3 regions of the [Bacillus] caldolyticus genome follow, and region 2 is predicted to be linked to each of the others. Evidence: riboswitches for the same ligand, from Rfam matches in the RefSeq annotation. Region 2 holds a riboswitch; each other region holds the start of a gene.

Region 1 (2,245 bases), 120 kb from region 2:
CTTCATTTTGTTTTCCCTCCTTGAACCAGTTCTTTTTCCATGCACAGGAAACGCACGGAATGGATGCGGCGGCTTCGACATCTTTGAAGTTGCTCCGTTTTGTCCTATAATGATAAAACAGCGGCTACGGCTCGGGGGACATCCGGCTGCCAATACGTCCACGCATGACCGCCTTCGAACTCATGGTACGTATAAGCAAACCGTTTTTCCATAAACAAGTCCCGCGCCATTCGATTCGGGGTGATAAAATCGCGCACATGGCCATCCGTCGTTTTCACCGCTGTTTCCTCTGTGCCAACAGAATGGTAAAGCGAAAGGAGCGATGGATCGCGGAATGAGCGGATGCGCGCCAATACCGAGTCATCGATATAGGGGGACTGCATGGCGATTTTCCCAAATGTATGCGGATACAACAACCCGGCTAGAAGCGACACCGTTCCGCCGAGCGAATCGCCGATCAGCGCCCGGCCTTTGCCCATTTGGTATGTCGGCAGTTCGCGGTCCAAAAACGGGACGAGTTCATGGGCTAAAAAACGAAGGTATGCTTCGTGCTTTCGGCCTTCCGGGTGGTATTTCTCGTAGCGGTCGTTGACGTTCCGATACGGGATGCCGACGACGATCGTCCGGTCGATTGTTCCTTCTGCCATCAGCGTTTCGATGACGGTTTTCATTTTTCCATACATAAAATAATCTTTGCCATCTTGCGCGATTAATAAAGAATATTTGTAAAGCGGCGAAAAATTGCTTGGCAAGTAGACGAGCAGTTCGATTTCTTCTTGCAGCTCTCCGCTGTACAACTTGCAGTCGCGCATCGTTCCTGTTGCTGTCGCCATGACCATCCTCCATGAAAGCGTAAGTTCATCTGTTATTGTAACATATTTGCGCCAAAAGATGTTAACGAAGGGCTCGAATTTTTTGCGAATTTGCCGAATCGTGCCATTCACAAAAAAATGGCTTGCAAAAACGGGGGGAATGCGCTACATTTTTTATTAAAATTAGAAAAATTGAATACGCGTCTCATTCTTATCAAGAGAAGCGGAGGGAACTGGCCCAATGAAGCTTCAGCAACCAGCCGCCCGGCGGCCAGGTGCTAAATCCAGCGAATTGAGCATTCAATTCGGCAGATAAGAAGAAGCATGACCATGTGCGTATGGAAAAGTCTTCTTCTTAGAAGACTTTTTTTATTTACTCAAGCGGCCGCTCCCTCAACCGAGGGGCGTCGAGGATCAAGGCCCTCGGCCGCTGCCCGACAGACAGCGGCGCTTCGTTGGGCGTCAAATGGTCGGCCGTTGATCCATGATGGAATTTTCAGCAGAAGGAGAGAGATGAGATGGAGAAACTAGAGACGTTGTTAGCGCAAATTGGCAATCGGAGCGAAACGGTGACGGGGACGGTCAACCCGCCCGTCTATTTCTCGACCGCCTACCGCCATGCTGGCATCGGAGAGTCGACCGGGTTTGACTACATCCGCACCGGCAACCCAACGCGCAAAATCGTCGAAGAAGCGATCGCGAGACTGGAAGGCGGCGACCAAGGCTATGCGTTCAGCTCCGGCATGGCCGCCATTCAGACGGTGCTCGCCTTGTTTGAGAGCGGAGACGAGTTTCTCGTATCGGCCGACCTTTACGGCGGCACGTACCGCCTGTTTGAGCGCGGCTGGCGCAAGTACGGTCTTGGGTTTCATTACGTTGACTTTGCTGACCTCGATGCAGTGGAAGAAACGATAACGGAAAAAACGAAAGCCATTTTCTTGGAAACGCCGACGAACCCATTGATGCAGGAGACGGATATTGCCGCTGTCTCCGCGCTTGCCAAACGGCATGGGCTTTTGTTGATCGTTGACAACACGTTTTATACACCGGTGCTTCAACGCCCGATCGAACAAGGCGCCGATATTGTCATCCACAGCGCCACGAAATATTTAGGCGGCCATAACGATGTGCTGGCTGGCCTTGTCGTCGCCAAGGGCGAGGATCTCTGTCAACGCTTGGCCGAGTACCAGAACGCCATCGGCGCGGTGTTGTCGCCGTTTGATTCATGGCTGCTCATTCGCGGGATGAAAACGTTGGCTCTCCGGATGCGTCAACATGAAGAAAACGCCAAGCGCATCAGCGCCTTTTTGCGCGAACATGAAGATGTGACTGACGTCCTGTACCCAGGGCGAGGAGGGATGCTGTCATTCCGGATTGCCGATGAAAAGTGGGTGAACGGGTTTTTAAAAAGCTTGCGCCTCATTACGTTCGCG
Region 2 (2,245 bases):
GCGCGTGCGGGCGAGCTCGGGAAGCGGAGTCGGCGCGGGCCGATCGGCTTGCACCGATACAGATGCCGCGCGCCGTTTCACCGTTTTTTCCGTCACCGGCGTCCGGTCGGCGAGCGCCTTTGCCATTGCCTCAATATGTTTCGGCGTCGTGCCGCAGCACCCGCCGATCAAGCGCACCCCTTGATCGCGGAACGCTTTGGCCGCCTCTTCAAAATATTCCGCGTTCGTTTCATAGACAAGCCGGCCATCGCGGTAATCCGGGAGGCTCGCGTTCGGATACGCCGACAAAAACGCCTGCTTCGGCAGCGGCACTTCCTCGAGCGACCGAAGCATATGATATGGACCGAGACGACAGTTCAGTCCGACGACATCGGCCCCGAGCGCCTCTAGGCGGGCAAGGGCGTCCGCGAGCGGCGTGCCGTCTTGCAAAACGCCGACTTCATGGAGCGACACATGGGCGATAATCGGCAAGTCCGTCTCTTTGCGCGCGATGGCAAGCACCGTCTCCAACTCTTCCAAATCGTAATACGTCTCCAGCAGCACACCATCAACCCCTTCGGCAAGCAGCACAAACAGCTGCTCGCGAAACGTCCGTTTCACTTCTTCGAGCGTGACGACGCTTTTGTTTAACGTGCGCAGCCCTCCGATCGTTCCGAGCACGTACGCCCCCCCATTGGCTGCTTGCTTCGCCAGTCTTACAGCGGCGCGATTGATCGCCGGCACCTCGTCTTGCAAGCCGTAGCGCGCGAGTTTCACATAGTTGGCGCCGTATGTATTCGTCTGAATGACATCGGCGCCCGCCGCGATATACGCCTCGTGAATATGAACGATTTCATCTGGATTGGATAGATTCAATTCTTCAAAACAACGGTCAATGCCGTGCGAATATAGAAGCGTCCCCATCGCTCCGTCAGCGATGAGAATGCGTTCTTTCAACTCATCCAGCAATCCCACGTTCGATTCCCCCGTTTCTCCGTAGTAAAAGAAAAAAGCCTTCTATAAGAAGAAGACTTTTCATTCGCTTCTTCTTATCTTCCAGGCTGTTGCCTGTCTGGATTTAGCACCTTGGCCGCGGCCAGGTTGCTGAGGGTTCACCGGGCCAGTCCCTCCCCCTCTCTTGATAAGAATGTCCGTATGCGGTTGTTTATTTCGTCTTGACTATTACTATATAATTTAATGTATTTTTTGAAATTATTCAATACGGTGAAGCGAGGAAATTTCAAAAAGAATTTCTTGGATCAACGCTTACCTTGTACCAAGCTCTTAAAAGCATCTCTGTTTCATTTCAATAGCATGAAATATGTCGAAATATGTAAAAAAAGACAAAATTGTCGAACGATTTCTCTCTTTTTTTTTTTAGAGTCAAGGTGTATGATTAAAATGGATGATATTAACAAGGAATTTACTAGAAACCGCATCGCAGACAGGAGTGAAGTGGGTGAAACAATGGTCGTGGCCGTATTTTATTCTGATTAGCCTGCCGCTTGTTGTGTTGATTGGAGTTGCTTTTCGCCTAAAAGCGGCCAGCATGCCCATCAAAATAGGATTTATTGTATTGGTGCTGCTTTACGGCGGGGTTTATTCTCGTTTAGTGCGAAGGATGAGATAGACACAGAATGTTTTTGAAAAAAGTTTTGATCGATTATCATTTACTGGAAGGAGGTGATAGGTTATGAGTTTGCTGGCGCTTGTTGCCGGGACGCTCGGCGTGTCACAGTCAATCGCGACGACGGTTGTTTCGATTGTGTTGACCGGCTCCACTCTCATTTCTATTATTCTTGGGATCACCGCTATTTTGTCAGGTGGAGTCGACGCCATTTTGGAAATTGGGTGGTCAGCTTTTGTCGCGACGGTGAAAAAAATAGTGGCGGAACGAGGAAAAGCGGCAGCGATTGCATGGTAAAAGGCAAAACGGCAGGGGAAAAACTCCCTGCCGTTCCTAATGAGTAAATCAATGTGGGGGAAGAGAAGTGAAACTCGTATGGCTGTTATATCAACAACGACAACGAAGTAGTTTGGCCCCATTGCAGAAAAAATCGCCTTTTTCTCCGAAGATGACCATGTTCTTGGTGGAAGCGGCGAAATGGCTTGTTTCGGGGATATTGGTTGTGATCATTTGCACTCGATCATTTATCATGTTTCGTCCTTCTGCGATTATGGCGTTTCTCTTTTTTATGTCTGTCAGTCCTTTAATAGGAGTTTTGCTTGAGTCCAAAGAGGCATTGCAACGTCAATACCATTATCA
Region 3 (2,245 bases), 210 kb from region 2:
AAAGCGTTCGCCTCCCGCCTAGCGCAAGCACACAACATCCATCTCGTCGCCGGCTCGGTCGCTAAAAAAACAACAACCGGCGTGACGAACACGATGATCGTGGCCGACCGGAGCGGTCAAATCGTCGGCGAATACAGCAAACTCCATCTGTTCCAATTAATGGATGAACATTTGTATTTGCAGCCGGGAAGCAGCTTAGGCTTGTTTTCGCTCGACGGGCTTGCATGCGCCGGGGTCATTTGCTATGACATCCGCTTTCCGGAGTGGATTCGCGCCCATGCTTTGGCTGGGGCGGAAGTGCTGTTTGTCGTCGCCGAATGGCCGCTTCCCCGCCTGCACCATTGGCGGACGCTCTTGATGGCGCGGGCGATTGAAAACCAATGCTACGTCGTCGCCTGCAACCGGGCTGGCCGCGACCCGAACAACGTCTTTGCCGGCCATTCGCTCGTCATCGACCCATGGGGCGAAGTGATCGCCGAGGCGGACGAGAAGCCGGGCATTCTCTCGGCCGACATCGATCCCGCACTCGTTGCGGACGTCCGTACGCGCATCCCGGTGTTTGCCGACCGCCGGCCGCACGACTATGAAACGGCAAAAAATTTTTTCAAAACGTATTGACAATCGATTGATCGACCATGTATCATTCGAATCAAACAACCAAACGATTGACAACATCGTGAAAATTGCAAAAACTGAATACGAGAAATCGGTACTCTTATCAAGAGTTGGCTGAGGGAATTGGCCCAATGAAGCCCAGCAACCGACCGTAATGCTATCGTGAGATAGGGCGCACGCCAAAGGCGGCGCCGGAAGCGAACCGCTTCCGCAGGGCACGGTGCTAAGTCCAACAGAAAGACCGATGTCTTTCTGAAAGATAAGAGGCGCGAAGACGATGCATCTTCGAGCCTCTTTCCGTATGCGAAAGAGGCTTTTTCATTTGCCAAAACCTAAAGGGGGAACGTGAAAATGACGATTGTCCAATCCACTGTTTACGAACCGCTCACCGAACAAAAAGCGACCGCCCTCGCCGTCCGCCTCGGCCTATTCCGAGACGGGGCGCCGCTTGTGTGCCGCGAAATCGGCGACGGAAACTTAAACTTAGTCTTTCATATCGTCGATCAGGAAACGAAGCAAGGCGTCATCATCAAACAGGCGCTCCCGTACGCGAAAGTCGTCGGCGAAAGCTGGCCGCTCACGTTAAAGCGCGCGGTTATTGAAAGCAACGCGTTGCGCACGTTTGCCAGCTATGTACCGCAATACGTGCCGAACGTCTACTATTCTGACGAATCGCTTGCCATTACCGTGATGGAAGACTTGTCCCGTCTGCAAATCGCCCGCAAAGGGTTGATCGAAGGGAAAACATTCCCGCTTTTGTCCCGGCATATCGGCGAATTTATCGCCAAAACAGCGTTTTACACATCCGATTTCGGCATGAACCAGCAAGAGAAAAAGAAATTGGCGCAAAGCTTCGTCAATCCGGAGCTGTGCAAAATCACCGAAGATCTCGTCTTCACCGATCCATTTTTCGACCATGACACGAACAACTTCGAAGACGAGCTGCGGCCGGACGTCGAAACGCTTTGGAATGACGACCGCCTCCGTTTGGAAGCGGCGAAGTTGAAGCGCAAGTTTTTAACCGAAGCCGATGTGCTTCTGCATGGCGATTTGCATACCGGCAGCATTTTCGCAAGCACCGACGAAACGAAAGTAATCGACCCGGAATTCGCCTTTTACGGCCCGATCGGCTTTGACCTTGGGCAGTTTTTCGCCAACTTGCTGTTAAATGCGTTGTCCCGCCCTGACGTTGAGCGCCAACCGCTCTTTGATCACATCGACCGGACCTGGGACGTCTTTGCGTCCATATTCTCGGAGCTTTGGCGCACCAAAAGCATCGAGACGTACGCCGCAACACCGGGCTTGCTTGACGAAGTGCTCCGGCATGCGTTCATCGATGCTGTCGGCTTTGCCGGCTGCGAAGTCATCCGCCGGACGATCGGCCTCGCCCATGTGGCCGACCTTGACGGCATCGAGCAGAAAGAAGCCCGCCTTGCCGCCAAACGACACGCGCTCCGCCTCGGCCGCCGCCTAATTGTCGAGCGCAACGAGCTGACCGGAACGGACGGCTTCCGCCGAGTGTTTGCAGAAACCGAATAGTAACACGGCGACGACCGGCCCAGTGCCGGCCCGGATCAACGGAAAATGTGAAAAGAAAGGAAGACGACGATGGACACCTTTGCCATCCCGC

The links. Region 2 has a riboswitch for S-adenosylmethionine ahead of CWI35_RS06575 (bifunctional homocysteine S-methyltransferase/methylenetetrahydrofolate reductase). Riboswitches for the same ligand answer to the same signal wherever they lie in the genome.
Region 1: another riboswitch for S-adenosylmethionine. It lies ahead of CWI35_RS05875 (methionine biosynthesis PLP-dependent protein); the one in region 2 lies ahead of CWI35_RS06575 (bifunctional homocysteine S-methyltransferase/methylenetetrahydrofolate reductase).
Region 3: another riboswitch for S-adenosylmethionine. It lies ahead of mtnK (S-methyl-5-thioribose kinase); the one in region 2 lies ahead of CWI35_RS06575 (bifunctional homocysteine S-methyltransferase/methylenetetrahydrofolate reductase).

What each region holds. Positions count from the first base shown of each region.
Region 1 covers NZ_CP025074.1:1,126,845-1,129,089, reverse strand. Annotated here, with positions in the region: gene CWI35_RS05885 (YjcG family protein) at 1-6, opposite strand, end outside; gene CWI35_RS05880 (alpha/beta hydrolase) at 105-833, opposite strand; SAM riboswitch class I at 1,021-1,131, shown strand; gene CWI35_RS05875 (methionine biosynthesis PLP-dependent protein) at 1,331-2,245, shown strand, end outside.
Region 2 covers NZ_CP025074.1:1,247,031-1,249,275, reverse strand. Annotated here, with positions in the region: gene CWI35_RS06575 (bifunctional homocysteine S-methyltransferase/methylenetetrahydrofolate reductase) at 1-954, opposite strand, end outside; SAM riboswitch class I at 1,026-1,127, opposite strand; gene CWI35_RS06570 (hypothetical protein) at 1,439-1,609, shown strand; gene CWI35_RS06565 (uberolysin/carnocyclin family circular bacteriocin) at 1,673-1,903, shown strand; gene CWI35_RS06560 (hypothetical protein) at 2,202-2,245, shown strand, end outside.
Region 3 covers NZ_CP025074.1:1,033,955-1,036,199, forward strand. Annotated here, with positions in the region: gene CWI35_RS05390 (carbon-nitrogen family hydrolase) at 1-618, shown strand, start outside; SAM riboswitch class I at 713-881, shown strand; gene mtnK (S-methyl-5-thioribose kinase) at 967-2,154, shown strand; gene mtnA (S-methyl-5-thioribose-1-phosphate isomerase) at 2,224-2,245, shown strand, end outside.